One region of the Romboutsia sp. Marseille-P6047 genome, then DNA from elsewhere that is predicted to be linked to it. Evidence: riboswitches for the same ligand, from Rfam matches in the RefSeq annotation. Region 1 holds a riboswitch; each other region holds the start of a gene.
What was found. A riboswitch is a leader RNA that binds a small molecule or an ion and turns the genes downstream of it on or off. The one in region 1 is predicted to bind S-adenosylmethionine.
Positions count from the first base shown of each region.

Region 2: it holds a riboswitch for S-adenosylmethionine, as region 1 does, so the genes downstream of both, EIH23_RS12770 (O-acetylhomoserine aminocarboxypropyltransferase/cysteine synthase family protein) here and metK (methionine adenosyltransferase) in region 1, are expected to answer to the same signal.
Region 3: it holds a riboswitch for S-adenosylmethionine, as region 1 does, so the genes downstream of both, EIH23_RS03575 (methionine ABC transporter ATP-binding protein) here and metK (methionine adenosyltransferase) in region 1, are expected to answer to the same signal.
Region 4: it holds a riboswitch for S-adenosylmethionine, as region 1 does, so the genes downstream of both, EIH23_RS10900 (MetQ/NlpA family ABC transporter substrate-binding protein) here and metK (methionine adenosyltransferase) in region 1, are expected to answer to the same signal.

Region 1 covers NZ_UWOT01000011.1:9,967-16,133, forward strand. The annotation lists gene spoIID (stage II sporulation protein D) at 1-182, shown strand, start outside; gene EIH23_RS11390 (M23 family metallopeptidase) at 260-907, shown strand; gene spoIIID (sporulation transcriptional regulator SpoIIID) at 1,006-1,272, shown strand; gene EIH23_RS11400 (rod shape-determining protein) at 1,372-2,391, shown strand; gene yyaC (spore protease YyaC) at 2,498-3,007, opposite strand; SAM riboswitch class I at 3,335-3,444, shown strand; gene metK (methionine adenosyltransferase) at 3,601-4,806, shown strand; gene recD2 (SF1B family DNA helicase RecD2) at 4,941-6,167, shown strand, end outside.
Region 2 covers NZ_UWOT01000014.1:11,492-17,658, forward strand. The annotation lists gene EIH23_RS17005 (hypothetical protein) at 1-111, opposite strand, end outside; gene EIH23_RS12765 (hypothetical protein) at 192-1,958, opposite strand; gene EIH23_RS12770 (O-acetylhomoserine aminocarboxypropyltransferase/cysteine synthase family protein) at 2,190-3,503, opposite strand; SAM riboswitch class I at 3,583-3,690, opposite strand; gene metA (homoserine O-acetyltransferase MetA) at 3,776-4,714, opposite strand; gene EIH23_RS12780 (ABC transporter substrate-binding protein) at 4,814-5,869, opposite strand.
Region 3 covers NZ_UWOT01000002.1:342,252-348,418, forward strand. The annotation lists gene EIH23_RS03540 (response regulator transcription factor) at 1-72, shown strand, start outside; gene EIH23_RS03545 (sensor histidine kinase) at 69-1,082, shown strand; gene EIH23_RS03550 (glycerophosphodiester phosphodiesterase) at 1,167-1,889, shown strand; gene EIH23_RS03555 (alpha/beta hydrolase) at 1,929-2,690, shown strand; gene EIH23_RS03560 (hypothetical protein) at 2,738-2,959, opposite strand; gene EIH23_RS03565 (hypothetical protein) at 3,082-3,576, shown strand; gene EIH23_RS03570 (hypothetical protein) at 3,726-4,358, shown strand; SAM riboswitch class I at 4,457-4,563, shown strand; gene EIH23_RS03575 (methionine ABC transporter ATP-binding protein) at 4,647-5,618, shown strand; gene EIH23_RS03580 (methionine ABC transporter permease) at 5,605-6,167, shown strand, end outside.
Region 4 covers NZ_UWOT01000010.1:8,345-14,511, forward strand. The annotation lists gene EIH23_RS10890 (isocitrate/isopropylmalate dehydrogenase family protein) at 1-765, opposite strand, end outside; gene nifV (homocitrate synthase) at 781-1,938, opposite strand; SAM riboswitch class I at 2,265-2,370, shown strand; gene EIH23_RS10900 (MetQ/NlpA family ABC transporter substrate-binding protein) at 2,456-3,283, shown strand; gene EIH23_RS10905 (methionine gamma-lyase family protein) at 3,346-4,629, opposite strand; gene EIH23_RS10910 (GntP family permease) at 4,835-6,167, shown strand, end outside.

The DNA.
Region 1 (6,167 bases):
TTAATTCAGCTAATTTTGAAATAAAACTTAGTGAGGACAATGTGCGATTTAATGTAAAGGGATACGGACACGGTGTTGGTATGAGTCAATGGGGAGCTCAAGGAATGGCAGAAGAAGGCTTTTTATATTATGAAATACTGAAACATTACTACACTGGAGTGGAAATAAAAGATTTATATTAAAAATGTGTAGATAAATTGTATAAAATTAGAAAATACAGGAAACACTCCAAATGTATTAATATATTTGGAGGTGCTGTATGAAGAAAAAGTTATTAGAAAATGATATTTTCTATTTATCACTATTTGTATGCGTTTGTTTAGTAGCGATAGGAGGAGTTTGGCTAACAAATAATAATGTAAACAAATTAGCCAGCAATGATAAAATTGTAGAAGATAATGAAGAAATACACTTAATAGATAATGATAAAGAAGAAGATGCAATAGCAACAACAACTGATTCTGACCAAAACTTAAGTAATGCAAAAGAGAATCAAGAAAAGATAGATAACAAACTAAGTTTTCTTGGCAAAGAGGTAATAAGAGAGTATTCAGAAACTGAACCTAGTTATTCAAAAACTTTAAATGTATGGGAAATACACAAAGGTATCGATGTAAGTGTAGTAAGCAATCAAGAAATAAAGTCACTAATGGACGGTACAGTGGTAGATGTGTATGAAGATGATGAATATGGAATGTCAGTAAAAGTGAAGTCTGATAATGTAACGGTGGTATATTCAAACTTAGGTGAAGATATAAAAGTAGAAAAAAATCAAGACATAAAGGAAGGCGAATGTATAGGGCTAGCTGGAAATACAACTAGAGTAGAGTGTAAAGAAGAAGAGCATATACATGTAGAAGCTTATGAAGGCGAAAACTCTATAGATCCAATGTCTTTAGTAAATTAAAAAATATAACAGGCTTAATCATTTTGATAAAGTCTGTTATATTTTTTTTTATTTTTACATATATATCATTAAGGCTGGTATATGAGGGAGGGGAAATTTTGAAATCGCATATAGAGGAAAGAGCCATAATCGTAGCAAAATATATACTAGAGAAAAATACTACTGTAAGACAAACTGCCAAAACTTTTGGAGTAAGTAAAAGTACCATACACAAAGATGTAACTGAACGATTAGAAGAAATAAACCCATCTCTAGCAAAAGAGGTTAAAAAGGTTTTAGAAAAAAATAAATCTGAAAGACATATAAGGGGAGGTTTAGCAACAAAGCTAAAATATGAGAAAGAACACAAAAAAGATGTAGGATAAAACCTACATCTTTTTCTTGACTAAATTATGAAATTTGTATATCTTGTATCTAGGAGTATAAGATATACAAAAGTAGAAAGACAAAGAGGAGTTGAAAATATGGCTAGAGTTGATATAGGTATAGATTTAGGGACGGCAAATGTAATAGTTTATGTAAGTGGAAAAGGTATAGTTTTAGAAGAACCATCTGTTGTAGCTATAGATAAAAGAACTAATTCAGTATTAGCAGTAGGTGAAGAAGCTAGAAGAATGATAGGTAGAACACCAGGTAATATAGTTGCTATAAGACCATTAAGAGATGGTGTAATATCAGACTATGATGTTACTGAAAAAATGTTAAAGTACTTTGTTGAAAAAGTGGTAGATAAAAAAGGATTCGGAAGATTTTTTATGCCAAGAATAATGGTATGTGTTCCAACGGGCGTTACAGAAGTTGAGAAAAGAGCCGTAGAAGAAGCTACACGTTTAGCTGGAGCAAGAGAGGTTTATATAATTGAAGAGCCAATAGCAGCAGCAATCGGAGCTGGAGTAGATATATCTCAACCAAATGGAAATATGGTAATAGATATTGGAGGAGGTACTGCTGATATAGCAATTATATCTCTAGGAGGAGCTGTTGTAAGTACATCTATAAAAGTTGGTGGAGATAAATTTGATGAAGCTATAGTAAGGTATATAAAAAAACAAAAGAACCTTCTTATAGGAGAAAGAAGTGCAGAAAAGCTAAAGATTGAAATAGGTACTGCAATGAAATTAGAAGAAGAAAGATATATGAAAGTTAGTGGAAGAAACTTAATTACAGGTCTTCCAGAATCTATGAAAATATCTTCTGCTGAAATACTAGATGCAATTAGTGAATGTATAGAACAAATATTAGTAGCTACACGTTTTGTACTAGAACAAACGCCACCAGAGTTGGCTGCAGATATAAGTGATAGAGGGATTATAATGACAGGTGGAGGCTCTTTATTAGACGGTTTAGATAAGAGAATTGAAGAAAGCACAGGAATAAAGGTAATTGTAGCTGAAGATGCATTATCTTGTGTTGCAAAAGGAACTGGAAGCTCATTAAGTTCATTAGATTTATTAGAAACGGGTGGGACGTTTAAAAAGAGATAATTAAATATTATTTTAAGATTATTAAGATATAAAAAATGAACTCTAGAAATAAACTAGAGTTCATTTTTTATTATATAATTTTAAGTATATTGATACCGGTTACTTTTTAAGTAGCAAGAAGTAAAGAAAGAGCTATAGTTTCTGATAGTTCTAAGACAAAGCTAAGACGAACATTATTAAATGAAAATCTATTGCTTTCATCAATCTTATCTACTATACCTACTATTGAGTAACTTCCAACTTGAGGTAGTTTTTTACCAACACCTTTTCCAGGTAAAATAGGACCTTTTCTAATTTGTATATTACCTATACTATTTTTAGCTCCTAGGCAAGCATCTATAGCTAGAAACTCTCCTTTAGGATGAAGATTTTTTATTTCTTCAATTGACTCGTATATATTTAAAGCATGAATAGGATTATCTAAAGTACCGTAAACAGGGTATTTAAAATCGCTATTTTTTAGCATAGTTCCAACTAAAGGGCCAAGAGCATCACCTATAGCCCTATCTGTTCCTATACAAATAACAATAGTATTTTCGTTTATAATATCTTTTAGTATTAAGCTTAACACTTGAGCTACATTTTCTTTTTTATAATTTACTTTAGCTAAATACATAGGAACACCTCCTTCAAAAATATATGAATATATAATCTAAAAAATGCCTAACCTTAAGTTTTAATAACGCATCATATTATAATATAAAGTAAATTTTAAATAATTACCCTACTATATATTATATAGATAAAATCACAAAAACTTGTTATTTTTAAATAACAATTACTGACATATAAAACTATATATCCTTGACATTAAATTAAAAAAATAGTAATATATATCTAAAGAAAATAGTAATATATATCTAAAGTTAATAATTAAAATAAAAAAAGAAAATATTATTAATAAGGATAAAAACGACTCATAATAAATATGAAAATATTTATTACCTTATCAAGAGAGGCTGAGGGATAGGCCCTATGAAGCCCGGCAACCGCCCCAAAAGGGAAAAGGTGCTAATTCCTACAAGATTTTTTATAAGTCTTGAAAGATGAGGTTAGTTAATTAGTACATTAAATGTGTAATGATTAACCTCTTCTTGTATAAGGAGAGGTTTTTTTAATTGAAAAGATTAATAGTTCAATTAATATAAACCCCTACAATTTATACAAAATAAAAAAATATAATTTATTAAATTAAAGGGAGGATATAAAATGGCAAGACATTTATTTACATCAGAATCAGTTACAGAAGGGCATCCAGATAAGATCTGTGATCAAATATCAGATGCAATACTAGATGCATTATTAGAAAAGGACCCATTATCAAGAGTAGCTTGTGAAACAACTGTTACAACAGGTTTAGTTTTAGTTGCGGGTGAAATAACTACATCAGCATATGTTGATATTCCAAAATTAGTAAGAAGTACAGTAGAAGAAATAGGATATACAAGAGCTAAATTTGGATTTGACTGCAATACTTGTGCTGTAATTACATCTATAGATGAGCAATCAGGAGATATAGCTATGGGTGTTGATGAAGCTTTAGAAAATAAGGTTGGAGAAGTTACAGAAGAGGAAATTGAAAATGTTGGTGCAGGAGATCAGGGAATAATGTTCGGTTTTGCATGTAATGAAACTGAAGAATTAATGCCACTACCAATATCATTAGCACATAAATTAGCTAGAAGATTAACTGAAGTTAGAAAATCTGGATTACTAGATTACTTAAGACCTGATGGTAAAACTCAAGTTACAGTTGAATATGATGGAACTAAAGCTATTAGAGTTCATACAGTTCTTATATCTACTCAACATTCAGAAGATATAGATAATGATACAATAAGAAGAGATTTAATAGAGCATGTAATTAAACATGTTATACCAGCTGAATTACTTGATGAAGAAACTATGATATATATAAACCCAACAGGAAGATTCGTTATAGGAGGTCCTCAAGGGGATACAGGTCTTACTGGTAGAAAAATAATAATAGATACTTATGGAGGATATTCTAGACATGGTGGTGGAGCATTCTCAGGAAAAGATCCAACTAAAGTTGATAGATCAGCAGCTTATGCTGCAAGATATGTTGCTAAAAATATAGTAGCAGCAGGACTTGCTGAAAAGTGTGAGATAGAGTTAGCATATGCTATAGGTGTTGCTAAGCCTTTATCAATATTTATAGATACATTTGGTACTGGAAAAGTTTCAGAAGAAGCATTAGTTGAATTGGTAAATAAAAACTTTGACTTAAGACCAGGAGCAATTATAAGAGATTTAGATCTAAGAAAACCTATCTATAAACAAGTAGCAGCTTATGGACACTTTGGAAGAAATGACTTAAACTTACCATGGGAAAGAACTGATAAAGCAGAAACATTAAGAAAACAAGCATTAGAATGTGAAATGATGAAATAGATAAATAGCACAAAGGGCATATTTAAGATATGATATATCTTTTAATGTGCCCTTTATTTTATTGTTTATAAAATGTATAATAGTTACAAATTAGGTGTATGATAAAGACACTATTTGTTTGTAGGAGAAGTGATATGGAAAGAATAGAAGGAATGATAAGTGACATAGTATTTAAAAATGAAGACAATGGATATACTATAGCTCATTTGGCAAATAGTATGGATGAAATTGTAATCGTTGGATGTATGCCAACTTTATCAGTAGGAGAGAGCATAGAAGTAGAAGGAAAGTGGGTAAATCATAAAACTTATGGAACTCAATTTGAAGTAAGTAAATTTATGCCGGTTACACCAACATCTCTAGAAGGTATATATGCATATTTAGCATCTGGAATGATACATGGTATAGGTGAGAAAATGGCAAAGAGGATTATTGATAAATTTGGTGTGAATACACTAGATATAATACAAAATAATCCAGAACGTTTAGAAGAAGTAGAAGGCATAGGTGGAAAAAAATTAAAACAAATAGTAAAAAGTTATGAAGAAAACAGAGAACTTCGAAATATAATAATAGAACTATCTCCATATGGTATAACTCCTAATTACTGCTTAAAAATATACAAAAGATATAAAAATAAATCGATAGACATTATTAATAAAAATCCATATAGACTGGCAGAAGATATAAGAGGAATTGGATTTAAAATAGCAGATGAAATTGCTAGCAAAATTGGTATAGATAAATATTCAGAAGATAGAATATGTCAAGGCATATTATATGCTTTAAATCAGTCATTGAGTAGTGGTCATACATATTTACCGAAGGATATTTTAATTCAAGAATCTAAAAAAATATTAGATGTAGACGAGTCTATGATAGATAATTGTATTATGGGGCTAGCTTATGATCAAAAAGTACATATAGAATTATTAAATAATAATCAGTTAGTTTATCTAATGCCATATTATATGTCAGAAAATGGTGTATGCAAGCAAATAATTAAATTATCTCAAAGTGAAGTTGATGATTTAAACATTGATATAGATGAAGAAATTAGACTTTTAGAAGAAGAGGAAAATATAAAATTAGCTAATAATCAAGTATTAGCGGTTAAAGAAGCTATAAATACAGGTGTTTTAGTTATAACTGGAGGACCAGGGACTGGTAAAACTACGACTATAAATACTATAATAAAAATCTTTGAAAATAATAAAAAAAGGGTAGTATTAGCAGCACCTACAGGTCGTGCAGCAAAGAGAATGAGTGAGACGTCTCAAAGAGAAGCAAGAACTATACATAGATTATTAGAAATGGGATTTGCTACTGATAGTGATGATTTAATGTTCTTAAAAAATGAA
Region 2 (6,167 bases), on a different contig from region 1:
AAACATCCATATATTACCCATACCTACCGCTGAACCTACACACGCAAGTATAAATCCTAACTTAGATGTAAATCCATCCCTATTTATTAATATTCTACTTTTATTTGACATAACTCACTCCCCTTTATAAAATATAATATTAAATAAATATTCATTAAAATACCATATTTATACCCCTATCATTTTAACTTTTAATTTTGAGTCATATCTAAAAAATCAAATAAGGTAATAGTATTTTCTGGAACAAAGCTATCAAGTCTTTCCTTTGCTAATGATATATACCATGATTTATCAAGATTTTCAGGTACTTCTTTATCTTTAATATTACTATTATCTATAAATACTCTATCTGGAGTATAACTTATTTTTTCTAACTTATTATCACCCTTCATCTTCATAATAGGATAATCAAAGTATCTTTTACTAGCAAATACCCTAAGTACTTTTAAATTTATATTTTCATCTCCATGTACTGCATGGCTATATTTTCCCGTTATTTTTACGCACTTTTGAAACTCTATAAGCTTATTACAATTATTAATTGTATCTTCAATATCAATATTATTAATTAATTTTTCTTTTATAGCTTTATTAACTATTGGTAAATCATTATCTATTATGCTCAATTTTTTTACATAAGCACCTTTGCTCTTTACCTCTCCATTTTCTTTGATGTATACATAATTATTAACGTCTTTTTGTATTATTTTTTTAATAAAATCGTGTTCAAGTTCCATTTTAGTTCTTTCACACCAAGTTTTACATATTTCTAAATATCTATTAACATCTTCTTTAGAATTAAACTTAAACATAACACCATCTGTATTTCCTTGTATAAACTGAGCATTATCCTTAAATTCTAATTCAACTTTTTCTATAAGATCTAATAATAAAAGTTGACCATTTACACAAATAGCTGTTCCTTGTCTTGGGTCATAAAGATCATTAGTTGCATCCATACAAGCTCCATATGCACTATTTAAAACTATTTTCAAAGACTTCTCTATTGGATTTTTCTCTTTTTTTAAATTAAATCTTGTATCTCTTATTTCCTTATATTTATCTGGATTTTTTACATTCCTACTATTAAGGTTATATTCTATCATTATAGATGGATAAAAAGAACTTACATCAGAATTAACAATATAATCTTTAGCCTCATATTTTTTTCTAGCAGAATGAAGTCCTCCCCATCCAAAATCGGTTTCTATTCCATATACAGTGGTTCTTAGATACTTTTTCAAATCTCTATTATTATAATCTTCATACCACTTCTTTATATCATTGTATTTACTAAGCCTTATTGTATCTATTATCTCAAACTCATTAGTATCATTTCTGTCGTAGTTAGGCCTTTTTGCTCCTAATATGTATGCACTTAGCTGAGCCTCTGTTTTATTAAACATAATTTCATCTAAATTAAAATACTCTATAAGACCACGCTGAGCTTCATATTTATAATAAACTTCTTCAAATACTTTTGTAGTCATTCTAACATCATGTAGACAATATGTAGTAAGTTCTTTAATTTCTTCTTCATTTGGATATCTATTTAAATCAAAAGATACTGTACTTTCCCTTATATCTTCTCCCATAAATAATTCAAGCTCTTTTAAACTTCTAAAATTATCATTTATTTCAAAAATATATAATGGGATTTTATGTAAGTTTCTATCAATTTGCCATCCTGATATTTTTTGTTCTATAAGCTTATCTGATACTTCACAAGGATTCAATCCTGCTATAATTGCCTTTAGTATCCATTGATCATATCCTTTTATATTATATCCAACCCAAATTGAATTTTTATTTTTATTATAAACTCTTATAAGTTCATCCCTATTGTTTATTATTGTATGTTCCTTTTTTGTCTTATAATCTTTCATACAACACATCCAAAACCCACCTTTGGATAATACTTCAAAATCTATTATTATACGTCTTTTTTCCTTAGTCATAATCCTTATTCCTTTTATCTTTAATAGTTTTATATTTAGTATTTATATATACTTTATCTAATATTCTTAAACATATTTAGTTTTTTATCTACGTTTTATTTTCAATGTTTCTTTTTATGATTTCCTTCAATATCATCTTCTTATATAATTTATAAAAATATTAACTACTCTAGAAGTTTAATATCTAGTATAGTTACTATTTTTAATGGTAAACTTATATTTGACTATTTTTTAATCAGCAATTTTTTCTAAACAAATTTCGCTTGCTTTTTTTAAACCATTTTCTAAGTCAGCAATTAAATCCTCTACGTCTTCTATACCAACAGATACCCTTATCATATCTGGTGAAACACCTGCTAGTTTTTGTTCTTCTTCATTTAATTGAGCATGAGTTGTACTTGCTGGATGTATAACAAGAGATTTTGCATCGGCAACATTTGCCAGGTGGGAGAAAATTTTTAATGACTCTATAAATACTTTACCAGCCTTGACTCCACCTTTTATTCCAAATGTAAATATAGAACCTGGTCCCTTAGGACAATATTTACTAGCTAGCTCATAATATTTGTTATCTTTAAGGCCAGGATAATTTACCCATGATACTTGTGAGTGATTAATTAGATATTCTGTTATTTTTTTAGTATTACTAACATGTCTATCAAGTCTTAGTGATAAGGTTTCAAGCCCCTGTAATAATAAAAATGAATTAAATGGACTTATACAAGCACCTGTATCCCTTAAAAGTTGGACTCTTAATTTAGTAATGTAGGCTGCTTTACATGCATCTTTTGTGTAGCTCATACCATGATAACTTGAATCTGGCTCCACAAGGACATCAAATTTACCACTACCTTCCCAATCAAAATTCCCAGAATCAATTACAACCCCTCCTATAGACGTTCCATGACCACCTATAAACTTTGTAGCTGAGTGAACTACTATATCTGCACCAAATTCAAAGGGCTTAACTAAATATGGTGTTCCAAAAGTATTATCAACTATAAGTGGTATATTATTTTCATGTGCAATTTTTGCAATAGCTTCTATATCCGCTATATTTATTACCGGATTACCTATAGTTTCAATGTATAAAGCTTTAGTATTTTCATTAATAGCATGCTTAAAATTTTCAGGATTATCGCAGTCTACAAATGTGGTCTTGATTCCAAGTCTTGGCAGCGTTGTAGAAAATAAGTTAAAAGTACCTCCATATAAAGTTCCTGCTGATACTATTTCATCTCCTGATCCTAATATATTTAAAATAGCATAAGTTATAGCTGCTGAACCTGATGCTACCGCAACTGCACCTACTCCGCCTTCTAATAGTGCCATTCTTTGTTCAAAAACATCTGTTGTCGGATTCATAATCCTTGTATAAATATTACCTTCTTCTTTAAGTGAAAATAAGTTTGCTCCGTGTTCAACACTGTTAAATACATAAGATGTAGTTTGATATATTGGCACAGCTCTAGAACCTGTTGTTGGATCTGGATTTTGTCCTCCGTGAACTTGTATTGTATCAAATCCTAATTTTCTATTTCCCATTCTTAATGCCCCCTATAATATATAAAAAAAATAATAAAACCCTCTTTTATAAAAGAGGGCCTAATTTCCAAAGCATACTCTCTTATCTTTCTTATGAATAATACATAAGTAGGAATTAGCACCATATATTTTTAATACTGGTTGCTGGGTTTCATAGGGCCTATCCCTCCACCTCTCTAAATAAGATTTCATTTAAGTTTATTTAATTAAGTATATTGTATTTTACATTATATCATCATGCAACAAACTTATTTATTTTATTTATATAAAATTTATTTTACTTTAACCAAATTAATTCCTATGTCATTAATATTATAAGGTGTATCTTGATATACACAGTAGTTTAGCCAATTTCCAAATACTATATTAGCACTTTCCCTCCAATTAACTCTAGGTATAGAGTTTACATCGTCATTTTCAAAGTAGTACATAGGAATTTCTATTTCAAGACCTTTATTTAAATCTCTAAAGTATTCATTTTTTAAAGTATCTCTATCATACTCTAAATGACCCGTTATAAATATTTGCCTTCTATCATTACTTGCTACTATAAATACTCCAGCTTCCTCAGATTCTGACAATATATCTAATTCTTTTATATTTTCTATATCTTCTCTTTTTATTGATGTGTGTCTTGAGTGTGGAGCATAAAATATATCATTTAATCCTCTTGTCAAATTTTCATACTGGCAGTTATTCCAATGTTTATATACTCCAAATAATTTTTTATCTAAAGTATATTTTTCAATATTATAATGATAGTAAAGTGCAGCTTGAGCCCCCCAACATATATGCATTGTTGAAAATACATTGCTCTTAGTCCACTCCATTATTTCTTTTAACTCATCCCAATATTCAACATCTTCAAATTCCATTTTCTCTACTGGTGCTCCAGTTATAATTAGCCCATCAAACTTTTGATCTTTTACATCATCTATATATCTATAAAATTTTTCTAAGTGTTCTATTGGTGTATGGCTACACTTATAAGTTCTAGTTTGAAGTAATGTTATTTCTACTTGAAGTGGTGTATTTGATAAATACCTTAAAAGTTGATTTTCTGCTTGAATTTTTATAGGCATAAGATTTAATATTCCTATTTTTAAAGGCCTAATGTCTTGTGTGTTAGCCCTTTGTGTATTCATTACAAATATATTTTCATTTGATAGAACTTCAAATGCTGGTAGTTCTTTTGGTATTCTTATTGGCATATAAGCCTTCCCCCTTTTTTATCTCTAGTTTCCTAAGCTCATTTGAATTAAATTATAGCATAAAAATAAGGAAAGATATTTAATCTTCCCTCACATATATTAATCATTTGATTTTATATTTAACCAAACTTCATCATACATCTTTTTAACATCTAATGTAAAATCTGCATAAATTTCACATCTATCCATTATTTCTGAAGTCATATATGCATTTGGATTATTCTTTACTTCTTCTGGTTGCATTTCTCTAGCTTCCTTATTTGGTGTTGTATATCCTATCTCATCTGCTATTCTCAATGCACTTTCTTTATCACTTACAAAATTTATAAACTTCTCCGCAGCTTCTACATTTTTAGCATTTGATGGTATACATAAACTATCAATCCAGAAGTTTGCTCCTTCCTCTGGGACTACATAAACTAGGTTTGGATTTTCTTCTTGAAGATTTAATCCTTCTCCAGACCATATCATATTTATATCACTTTCTCCAGCTGGAATCATTACTGTTCCATTATCTACACCATATATTGGATCAACTAGTTTTCTTTGCTCTAATAATAATGTTTCTGCTTCTTTTAATTCTTCTGGGTTAGTTGAATTTAAAGAATATCCAAGTTTCTTTAACGCTACTCCTATTGTATCTCTATATGTATCAAACATAAATATTTTGCCTTTATATTTTTCATTCCACAATATGTCCCAACTATTTACTTCTTCTTTTACTACATCTTTGTTATATATAAGGCCTACTGTTCCAAACATATATGGAACTGAGTACTTATTACCTGGGTCTATATCTAAATCTAAATAATTTTCATCCATTTGAGATATATTAGGTATGTTATCCTTATTTAACTTCTGTATAAGATTTTTAGAAATCATTCTTGGCATTAATGCATCTGATACTAATATAACATCATATTTAACTGCTCCACTGCTAACTTTTTGATACATTGCTTCCATATCATCAAAAGTTTCCATATTTACTTTTATGCCGTACTCTTTTTCGAATTCTTTTATTGTTTCATCGTCTATGTTTTCTCCATAGTTGAAAAAGTTTATTTCTTCTGTATAATTTTTACTGCATCCTACAAAAGATGTAGCAACAATTATTGTACATATTGACAAACTTAATAATTTCAATAATTTTTTCATACTATAATTTCCTTCCATTATTATATAAATTTGATAATACCCTTAAATAAGTTTTATAAACTACTTTATGAGTAATTTTAACAATTATTTAAATAGCATTGTATATTATAATTAAAATAAAAAAATCCAACAAGTATTTTGTAGGATTTTTTTATTTTAAATTTACTTTACTATGTACAAAAACTAGATAATAACTTATATATACTTTTTACCATTTTAAGCTTTATGATTAGTCATTATATTTTTTACTTCTTCTATACATTCAGGTTTGATTAACTGTAACATTCTTGGAATAAAG
Region 3 (6,167 bases), on a different contig from region 1:
AAAAAATTAGAAAGTATAGGCTTAGAAGAATTTATACTTACTAAAAAAGGACATGGATATATTATAAAATGAGATTTATAAATTATTTGAAAAATACAAAGGTAATTTTTATATTAATAATCTTAATAATGATAATAGTAAATTTAATTATAATTTTAGATCCTAATTTATCTAAAAGCACTGATAGCTTAATATATATGAATTTACTAGTTTCATTAACATCTATTATATTTTTATATTTAGATTATTTAAATTATAAAAAAAGAGTTAATAATTTTATTAATGCAGTAAGTGATTTTAATATAGAAAATTATGAACTGAAAGAAAGCTATGAATATAAAAGAGTTAAGAATATAATAGATAAAAATGAAGATGAAGTAAAATCTTTAAAAAAAGAATTAGAAGAAATAAATGATTATATGACTAATTGGATACATGAAGTGAAAATACCAATATCAGTTCTTGAGATAATTGGAAAGAGAGTAAGTGAAATAGAATATGGAAAAGATTTATCTAAACAAATAAAAGCTGAAGTTACTAGAATAGATAAATTAGTAGAACAAGCTATGTATTCAAGTAGAGCAGGAAATTATAATTCAGATTTTTTTATAAATGAAGTTAATTTAGAAAATATAGTTAAAGAGGTAATTAAGAAAAATAAATACCAATTTATATATAATAAAATAGAGTTAAATGTTTTAGACTTAAATAAAGTTATACTAACTGATAAAAAATGGATTACTCATATAATAGAATTAATAATTGATAATGCTATTAAATATAGTGAGAGTTATGGGAAAATAGAAATTTATACAATTGAAAATAAAAAAGGATTGGAACTGCATATAAAGGACTATGGAATAGGAATAGCACCACAAGATATTGATAGAGTATTTGACAAAGGTTTTACAGGTGTAAATGGAAGAAAAAGGACTAAATCTACAGGTATAGGACTTTATATAGCTAAGAATATATTAACAAAGTTAAGTCATGATATAAATATAATATCTAAACAAAATGAGTTTACTGATGTAATTATAACATTTTATAATTTATCTGATTACTTTAATACTATTGAATAATATTAATATTTACGGTAAACATCAATTTACATAAATTACGTAATATAAGATTTATTTTATAAGAAGAATAGGAGAATTAAAATTATGGTAAAAAATTTTGCTCATCGTGGATTTAGTGGAAAATACCCAGAAAATACTCTTTTAGCTTTTGAAAAAGCTATTGAGGTTGGTGTAGATGGAATGGAATTTGATGTTCAGCTAACAAAAGATGGAGAAGTTGTCATAATACATGATGAGACTATAGATCGTACTTCTGATGGTACTGGTAGAGTATGTGATTATACATATGATGAATTATTAAAATATGACTTTTCATGGAAGTACAGAGCACAGTTTGGAAAAATAAAATTACCTCTATTAAGAGAATATTTCGAACTAGTAAAGGATACTAACATAATATCCAATATAGAGTTAAAAAATAGTGTATATGACTATGAAAAACTAGAAGAGAAAGTATATGAACTAATAATTGAATATAACTTAAAAGATAAAGTTATTATATCATCATTTAATCATGAAAGTATTATAAGAATGAAAAATATAGATGATAGTATTAAATGTGGATTTTTATCTGATTGCTGGATGATGGAGCCAGGTAAATATACTAAAAATTATAATGTAGAATGCTACCATCCATCAGCATATTATCTTACTAAAGAAAAAGTAAATAAAATACAAAATGAAGGTATAGAAGTTAATGTTTGGTTAGGTAAAGAGAAAGTTAGTTATAAAAAATTAATAGAAATGGGAATAGACTCATTAATATCTGATGATCCTGATGTGATAAAAAAACTTGTAAATAGATAGTTATTTTATACTTAAAAAGGGTAATAGGGAGTAGAGAAAATGAAAGATAGACATAAGCCATTTGTACAAGAAGTAAAGAATTCAGATACTATGATAATATTTATACATGGTATAGTAGAAAGTCCATATCAATTTAGAAATCTTGCTCAAATTGCAATGGATAATAATATATCTGTTTGTGGAGTACTCCTTGCTGGTCATGGAAAAAGTGGAAAAGATTTTGTAAAAAGTAATTTAAATATGTGGAGAACTTCAATTGAAAGGGAAATTGAAAAGTATAAAACTAAATATAAAAATATAATACTAGTAGGACATTCAATGGGGGCATTATTATCTATTGAATTCTATTTAAAGTACAAGCAAAATATAAAATATATTGTTGCAATAGCAACACCGTTATGTATAAGAGTAAAATTTAATATTATAAGAAGCTGTATAAAAATAGCTCTAGGAATAATTCCTAAAGGTGATCTTTTAACAAGATATGCGTATGAAGCTATTAGTGTAAATGAAACAAATTTATTTAATTATATAAAATGGGCACCAAGATACATAGATTTATTTAAGCTAATAATAAAAGTTAGATTAAATTTAAATAATATAGATATACCAATGCTAATATTTCACTCTATGAACGATGAACTTGTAAGTTTAAAAAGTATAAAAATATATAAAAAGAGTTTTAAATACAATAATAAGTTAAATAATAAAAGTATTATAAAATTAGAAAGCTCAGGTCATTTCTATTATGATTATGATGATTTAGAAGTTTTAGAAAGTGAATTTAAATCATTTATATGATGAAATAAAAAAGTATCTTAAAATAAAAATTTTAAGATACTTTTTTATTATATAGATTCTATATATTTTACATTATTTTTATTAATAGAAACTGCACTACCGAGATCTCTTCCAGATAGTGTCAAGAATCCCGCATCTTCGTTTTTATTAAATTTATCCATCCATTCAATTAAAGATGAAAAATTTCGAATACTATCTTTTTCAATTATTCTCGTGAATCCGTTATTATAAGTTATTTTTATTTTATTTATATTTTTCAAAACAATCACACTCCTAGAAGAATTATACCCATATTTTCAATTTATTTAAACATATTACTCTTTATAAGACTAAAAAAGAAAAATATACAAATAATAACTTAAATAAATTATTTATACACAAGGAGGTAAAAATGAAAAGATTAAGCATTTTAGGTATAATATTTACTTTAATGTTAAACTTCAATATGACTGGATGTGCAAAAAGAAATAGTGAAGAAGTTGAAAAAACAACAAATGAAAGTATTCAAAACACACAATCAGAAACTGAAAAAGCAAATGAATTAAGTAAAGATGAGTACAAGGATTTATTAACTAAGAATTATGAAAAATATTTAGAACCTATAGATATAAAGGATGAAAGTGTAGATGATTTACTAGATAATAACAGTAACTTAAATAATGAAGAGTTAATAAAGAATTATGAAAATTTATTATCAGATAGTAAAAATAATATAGAATCATTTAAGAAATCTATAACAGGATTAAAAATAATTGATTCTAAATTACAAGAATTAAATAGTGATTTAATATCATACTCAGATAAAGCAATTGAAATAATAATAAAAAAACAAGATGATTTAAATTTAAAGAAAGAAGATTTATTAAAAGTGATAAAAACTCATTAATAAATTATTTAGATAGAGAATTAGATGACATAGATAATAATGATAATATTGATGATGTTTTAGATAAAATAGAAGATTTATTAGGTATAGATTTAAGTAAATAATTAAAAATAATAAGGAGTACTACATAAAACTAAGGAGGAAGTAAAATGGAATTAAAAAAATTATTAGCACTAGGATTAGCGTTAGGTTTATCAGTAGGATCAGTTGGTTGTACTAATAAAAAGGGTGAAACTACAACAGATAATAACACTAATACAACACAAAATAGCACTACAACACAAGATAATGGGTATTTAAATACAGAGTATGCAAATACTTACTCTGGTCTTTACACTAATAATATATCTCCTTTAAATAATTATGCAATGTATAGTAGTGTAGATGAAGTAAATAACGCTTATAAAACTAAAGAATACCCTGGTAATGAAAAATATTTATCAGAAGTAAAAGCAGCGTATCAAGATAGTAAAGAAAAATTACAAGCTTTTGTTAATGGATTAAAAAATGATGCAAAAACTGATGATGCAAAATTAAAAGAAGCAAATCAAGAGCTTATAGATGAAGGTGAAGATTTAATAGAAGAAATAGATGAAAAAATAAGTAGATTAGATACAATTCCTAAAGATGCATACAATAAGAGCCAAGATGAATTTATTAAATTAGTTGATGATACAACTAAAGTTGAAAATGATGTTAGATCTGAGTTTGATAAAATGATAAAAGATATGAATAATATGTTAGGAATAGATACTACATCTAATAATGGAAAAAACAAATAGTCTAAAAAGTGTGCAAAATAAAAATATTCAGAAAATATATTGACATATGGAAAAAAAAACTATAATATATAAATCATAGAAGTACAAAATAAAATAATTCCTTATCAAGAGAGGTGGAGGGACTGGCCCGATGAAACCCAGCAACCAGTATATTTTATATACAAGGTGCTAAATCCTGCAATTCATAAGAATTGAAAGATGAGTATAAACTGCTTACAAAAGCCTGAGTTTATACTCAGGCTTTTTAAATTTAAAGCGTTAATTGAATTATATTTGGGAGGAGTAAATATGATAAGCATTAAAAATGTAAACAAATATTATGGTGATACTAAGGTTTTGAATAATGTTAATATGGAAATTAAAAATGGGGAAATTTTTGGAATTATTGGCCATAGTGGAGCTGGAAAGTCAACGCTGCTTAGATGTATAAATGGCTTAGAGGACTATCAAGAAGGTTGCGTACTTGTAGGAGAGAAAGAAGTCAAATCATTAAAAGGAGAGGGACTTAGATTACTTAGAAAAGATTTAGGAATGATATTTCAACACTTTTCACTATTAGAAAGAAAGACGGTATTTGAAAATGTAGCCTTACCATTAGAATGTTTTAAATATTCTAAGAAAGAAAAAGAAGAAAGAGTAAAGGAATTATTAGACCTAGTAGGTTTAAGTGATAAAAGTAATATTAAACCAAGAAACTTAAGTGGAGGTCAAAAGCAAAGAGTAGCAATAGCAAGAGCATTAGCATTAAATCCAAAGGTTCTTCTTTGTGATGAAGCAACTTCAGCATTAGACCCAAATACTACAAAATCAATACTTAGTTTATTACAAGATATAAATAAAAAGTTTGGAATAACAATTATTATGGTAACTCACCAAATGGAAGTTATAAAGCAAATATGCACAAGAGTAGCAATAATGGAAGATGGTGAAGTTTTAGATATAAATGAAACAGAAGAAGTTTTTTTTAATGATAGTAAAGCACTTAGTAAGTTAATTGGGGAAGAAAATATAATTTTACCAAAAGGAACTAATATAAAAATATTATTCCCTAAAAATGTTTCTAACAGTTGTGTCATAACAAGTATGGCTAGAAATTTAGATATAGATTTCTCAATCGTATTTGGAAGGTTAGAGAAATTCAGAGATGAAATATTAGGGTCATTAATTATAAATGTATCTTCAGAATATGGAGATAGAGTTAAAGCATACTTAGAAAGTGAAGGGCTAAGATGGGAGGAGATAAACAATGAATCAAACTAGTTTAAGTACATTTTTAACAGAAATTTTAGGAGAAGCGTTCTTAGAAACATTATACATGATATTAGTACCAACAATACTTGCAACAATAATTGGATTTATATTAGCAATAACATTAGTTGTAACAAAGCCAAATGGATTAAAGCCTTGTAGTTTAATATATAAAGTATTAGGATTTATAGTTAATATTTTTAGAAGTTTCCCATTTATTATACTTATAGTTGCTTTAATTCCATTTACAAGACTAATAGTTGGCACATCAATAGGAGAAGAAGCTGCAATAGTTCCTATAACTGTTGGTGCAGCTCCATTTATAGCTAGAATAATAGAGAGTGCATTAAATGAAGTTGATTATGGATTAATAGAAGCTGCAAAATCATTTGGAGCTACTAAAACTCAAATAGTATTTAAAGTAATGATAAAAGAAGCAATGCCTTCTATTGTGTCAGGAATAACATTATCAGTAATTTCAATACTAGGATATACTGCAATGGCAGGTGCTGTTGGGGCTGGTGGACTTGGAAATGTAGCGCTTACTTATGGACATCAAAG
Region 4 (6,167 bases), on a different contig from region 1:
TTCAAATACAGCATAATCTTTTCCTATATTTGCGCCAGGTATTATTCCTAATCCACCTACTAATCCTGCACATAAATCAGATAGTATATCTCCATACAAATTAGGCATTACCATCACATCATATTTTTCAGGATTTAATACTAAATTCATAGCAGCAGCATCTACTATTAAATCGTTATATTCAAAATCATGTTTTTCACATATACTTCTAAATATATTTAAAAATAGACCATCTGTTAACTTCATTATATTGGCTTTATGAACACAAGTTAATTTATTTCTATTATTATCATTAACATAATCACAAGCAAATTGAATTATTCTTTTAGAAGCTTCTTTAGTTATTATTTTTATGCTTTCAGCACCATACTCCCCTAATTTGTGTTCTATTCCTGTATATAAGTCTTCTGTATTTTCTCTAACTATAACTAAATCTACATCTTCGTATCTTGATTTAATACCTTTAAATGTTTTTATCGGTCTTAAATTCGCATATAAGTCTAATTCCTGTCTTAAAGTTACATTGACACTTCTAAATCCTTTACCTATAGGAGTGGTTATTGGTCCCTTTATTGCAACCTTATTTTTCTTTACAGTATCTATTACATGTTTCGGTATAGGTGTATTGTATTTTTCTATTGCATTTTTACCTGCAATAACTTCTTCCCATTCTATATTTACACCTGTAGATTCTACTACCTTAACCATAGCCTTACATATTTCTGGTCCTATACCATCTCCTGGTATTAAAGTAATTTTATACATTTTAATTTCCTCCAATTAGTTTTTATTTATATATTTTTTAATATCTTGATATATTTGTACTAACTCCTTATCGAATAAAGTTCTTTTTGCTCTTATAGATAATGCTCTTACAGCTTCTAACATCATACTAGCTTCTTTTTCATTTAAATTTATTCCATATTCCTTAAATTTATTTACAATAGCTGCTTTTCCAGAATGTTTACCTATTACTATTTGTCTTTCAAGACCAACTTCTTTTGGATCGAATGCTTCATAATTAGTTGGGTTTTTTATCGCTCCGTCTGCATGAATACCAGATTCATGTTTAAACATGTTATCTCCTACTATAGCTTTCCACTTTGGTAATTCTCTTCCTGATGCATTAGAAACATACTCTGATATATATTTAAACTTTGTTGTATCTACATTTACTTCATATTTATAAACGTATTTTAAAGCCATTAAGACCTCTTCTAATGCAGCATTCCCAGCTCTCTCTCCTAAGCCATTTACAGTAACACCAATATGATTAGCACCTCCAAGAACACCCGCTATTGCATTAGCCGTAGCCATTCCAAAATCATTATGTGTATGCATTTCTATATCAAACTTAGTTTTATTGTATAATCCAAATATAATATCTTTTATGGCAAATGGTTCCATTACACCTACAGTATCACAATATCTAAATCTATTAGCTCCAGCTTGCTTTGCTAATTCTATAAATTTAACTAAAAAATCAAAATCTGCTCTAGATGCATCTTCACCATTAACAGAAACATATAATCCATTTTGCTTTGCAAATTCTACTGCTTTTACCATATTTTCTAAAACCCATTCTCTCGAAGTTTTTAACTTATGTTGTATGTGTATATCAGATACTGATACAGAAATAGCAACTGCATCTACACCACAATCTATAGAATTTTCTAGATCTGTAATCACTGCTCTATTCCATGCCATAATACTGGGTTTTAAGTTTCTTTTACATATAGACTTTATCACTTCTTTCTCATCTCCACCCATAGCAGGTATTCCTACTTCTAATTGATTTATACCTAAATCACTTAACATTTCTGCAATTGCTATTTTTTCATGATTAGCAAAAACTACACCTGCTGTTTGCTCTCCATCTCTTAATGTTGTATCAACTATACTTACTCCCTTAGAATGTTTTTTGTCAATAACACACATAAAATCCCCCCTTATTTATATCATTAAATTTTATACTAGCTGCATAATTTATTTAATAAATTTCATTTTATTATTTTTATAAGTTAGATTTTAAATCTTTTTATATATTATATTCGTTATTTTTCAATGTTGCATTAATTTTATAATATTTATTAAATTAATCAAAAATGAAAGTTTTTATATACATATTTCATATTCAATAAAATTTTATTTATTAATATGTCTTATAGCTCAAAATTTCATCAAATTTAATTTATATTCAGAAAAATCTAAAAAGTTATTTACAATTTGATTAATTTATATTAATATAAATATAAATTAAATAAGCCTTATCAAGAGAGGTGGAGGGACTGGCCCTTTGAAACCCGGCAACCAGTATATTTCTTATATACATGGTGCTAAATCCTGCAGCACATAGCTGGAAGATAAGTATAAACTGAAGTTAACCTGAGTTTATACTCAGGATTTTTTTATATTTTTTAGGCTTATTTCATAATAAACTTAAGGGGGATCTTATATGAAACTTAAAAAATTATTTAACAAGAAATTATTAGGAGTCGTGTTATCTTTAACACTAGGTATCTCAGCTGTAGGGTGTTCAACTAAAAGTAATGTATCAAGTAAAAATGATAAAACAATAGCTGTTGGCGCTATGCAAGTTCCAGGTACAGAATTATTTGAACATCTAAAATCTGAAGTAGAAAAAGAAGGTTATGAACTTGAAATAGTAACATTTAATGACTATACTACTCCAAATACAGCATTAGCTGATAGTGAGATTGACGCTAATTTATTCCAACATAGACCATATTTAAATGAATCTATAGAAAAGCAAGGATATGATTTAACAGATGTGGTAAGACTATATGAAGTTCCTCTACAAGCATACTCAAATAAAATAAAATCTTTTGATGAATTAAAATCTGGAGATAAGTTTGCAATACCTAATGATCCAACAAATGGATCTAGAGCCTTAAAAATATTAGAAGATGAAGGAGTAATAAAATTAAAGGAAGGTGTAGAACTATCTTCTGCAAAAGATATAATTGAGAATAAAAGAAATATAGAATTTATAGAAGCTGACGCTAGTCAATTGCCTTCATTATTACAAGATGTAGATGCTGCATTCATAAATGGTAATTTTGCTGCTGCTGCCGGATTAGATGCAAATAAACAAAGTATATACTCTCCAGAAATAGACGGTACATACGAAAATGTATTAGCATGCAGAACTGAAGACTTAAATAGTGAAAAAATAGAAATATTAAAAAAGATTTTAACATCTGATGAGTCTAGAAGCTTCTTAAAAGAACATTATAAAGGTATAATAATTCCTACATTTTAAATATAACTAAAAATAGCTCCTACATGTTATTTAACATAATAGGAGCTATTTTATATAATTTATTATTTATTTTTCGCTTTTTTCATAGACTGAATTGCTTTTAATGTACCCATCTTAGAATGATCAAATGTAAGTCCACCTTGGAAGTATACATTATATGGAGGTCTTATAGGAGCATCTGCACTTAATTCTATTGAAGATCCTTGTATGAATGCACCTGCTGCCATTATTACTTCACTGTCATAACCTGGCATTGCCCATGGCTCTGGTCTAACGTAAGAATCAACTGGAGCTGCAGCTTGTACTCCTTGACAGAAGCTTATAACTTCATCAGCATTATTAAGCCTAACAACTTGAATTATATCACTTCTTAAATCATCATATTTTGGAAGTACGTCATATCCTAATTTTTCAAATGCTCTTGCACAGAATATAGCACCCATTACAGCTTGAGAGGTAACATATGGTGCCATGAAAAATCCTTGAAGAACTGTTCTTGTAGTTCCAAATGTAAGTCCACATTCTTTACCTATTCCTGGAGTTGTTAATCTATATGATATCATTTCAACTAATTCTTTCTTACCAGCGATATACCCACCTGTTAATGCAAGACCACCACCTGGGTTTTTAATTAAAGAACCAGCCATTATATCTACGCCAACTTCTGTAGGCTCTTTTGTATCTAAAAATTCTCCATAACAGTTGTCAACCATAACTATTATATCTTTATTGATTGATTTTACAGTTTCTACAGCTTCTTTTATATCTTCTATTGTAAGAGATTTTCTCCAAGCGTATCCCTTAGACCTTTGTATCATTACAAGCTTAGTTCTATCATTTATTTTATTTTTTATACCTTCTAAATCTATATTTCCATCCTCTAAAAAGTCAACTTGATCATATGTAACTCCAAACTCTTTTAAAGATCCTTTTTCTTCCCTTATACCTATAACTCCTTGTAGGGTATCATAAGGTGCACCAGTAACTGAAAGTATTTCATCACCTGGTCTTACAATACCTTGTACACATAGACTTAATGCATGAGTTCCATTTACTATTATCGGTCTAACTAGTGCATCTTCTGCTCCAAATACATTTGCAAATATTTCTTCTACTTTTTCACGACCTATGTCATTATATCCGTAACCAGTAGTCCAGTTAAAGTGATTATCACTTAAATGAGCTTCCTGCATTGCCTTTAATACTTTATATTGATTAAATTCTCTTATTTGTTTTAGTTTTTCAAACTGAGGTTCTATGTCCTTCATTACTTCTTCTGCTAATTCAAAAGTTTCATTATCAAGTCCATAAAATCCTTTTAGTAGATCTTTAGTTTCATTAAGCATTTTATTCCACCTGTCTTTTTGTTTAATTTTAACATTAGAATTTTACCATATCACATATATTACTGCAAGTTTATACTTAATATAGTATTTTAAGTATAATAATATATTAATACTATTTGTAATTACAATACTTTAAATTTTTATTTTTGGATATATTAATATATACAATAATCTAAATATTAATATAGAAAGAGGACAACTTAATATGATAGGTATGATTGGATTAATTTTATCATTATCTTTGATAATAATATTAGCTTATAATGGATATTCAACAATTATAACTGCTCCACTAATAGCATTATTGACTGTATTAATTATAGGTGGAGAATCTAGTACACATTTAATGGTTCATTACACAGAAATATATATGGGTGGTTTTTCTAACTTTGTAAAAAACTATTTTCCAATCTTTCTAACAGGTGCTATTTTTGCAAAGTTAATGGAAGAAGTTATGTATGCTAAGTCTATAGCAAACTTTATTACGAATAATTTAGGAAAAGACAAAACTATATTAGCTTTAGTACTTGCTGGTGCACTTTTAACCTATGGAGGTGTATCTTTGTTTACTGTTGCATTTGTCTTGTATCCAATAGCAAATGTACTTTTTAAAGAGTCCAATATCCCTAAGAGATTAATTCCAGGGACTATTGCATTAGGTGCATTTACATTTACTATGACTGCTCTTCCTGGAACTCCAGAAATTCAAAACGTTATACCTATGAGATACTTTGGAACAGATACATTTTCCGCTCCATTAATAGGAATAGTGGCTAGTTTGCTAATGCTAACACTTGGTATGACATGGCTTACATACCGTGTAAAAAAAGCTGAATTAAATTTAGAAGGCTACGGTAACCATTTTATAGAAAATAGTAACATTGATTCTAAAGATCCTCCAAATATATTTGTAGCACTTGCACCAATATTGATTATATTTACAAGTAATTTATTCTTTTCTAAGGTATTTTATAAACTTATTGATGGTTCATATCTAAATAAGTATAATCTTACTTTAGATAATGTATCTGGAACATGGAGTGTTATTATTTCTATTGTCATAGCTATATCATTTATAATATTGCTTAACTCCAAAAAAATATCTAACTTAAATAATGTTATTAACGGAGGTATTTCAAATTCATTTTTACCTTTACTTAGTTCAAGTGCCATTGTTGGTTATGGAAGTGTTATAAAGTCTTTACCTGTATTTATTACATTACAATCAATAATACTTCATATATCTTCTAACCCTATAGTATCAGAAGCTTTATCGGTAAATATAATATGTGGTATTACTGCTTCTGCTTCAGGAGGTCTTACTATAACATTAGATTCACTAGCACATACTTTTATAGCTATGAGTAATACTCTTAACATATCACCACAAATCATGCATAGAATCGCTTCTCTTGCTTCAGGTGGACTAGATACACTTCCACATAACGGTGCTGTAATTACAACACTGGCTATTTGTGGATTAACTCATAAAGATTCATATAAAGATATATTTATTACCTCTGTACTTATACCAATAT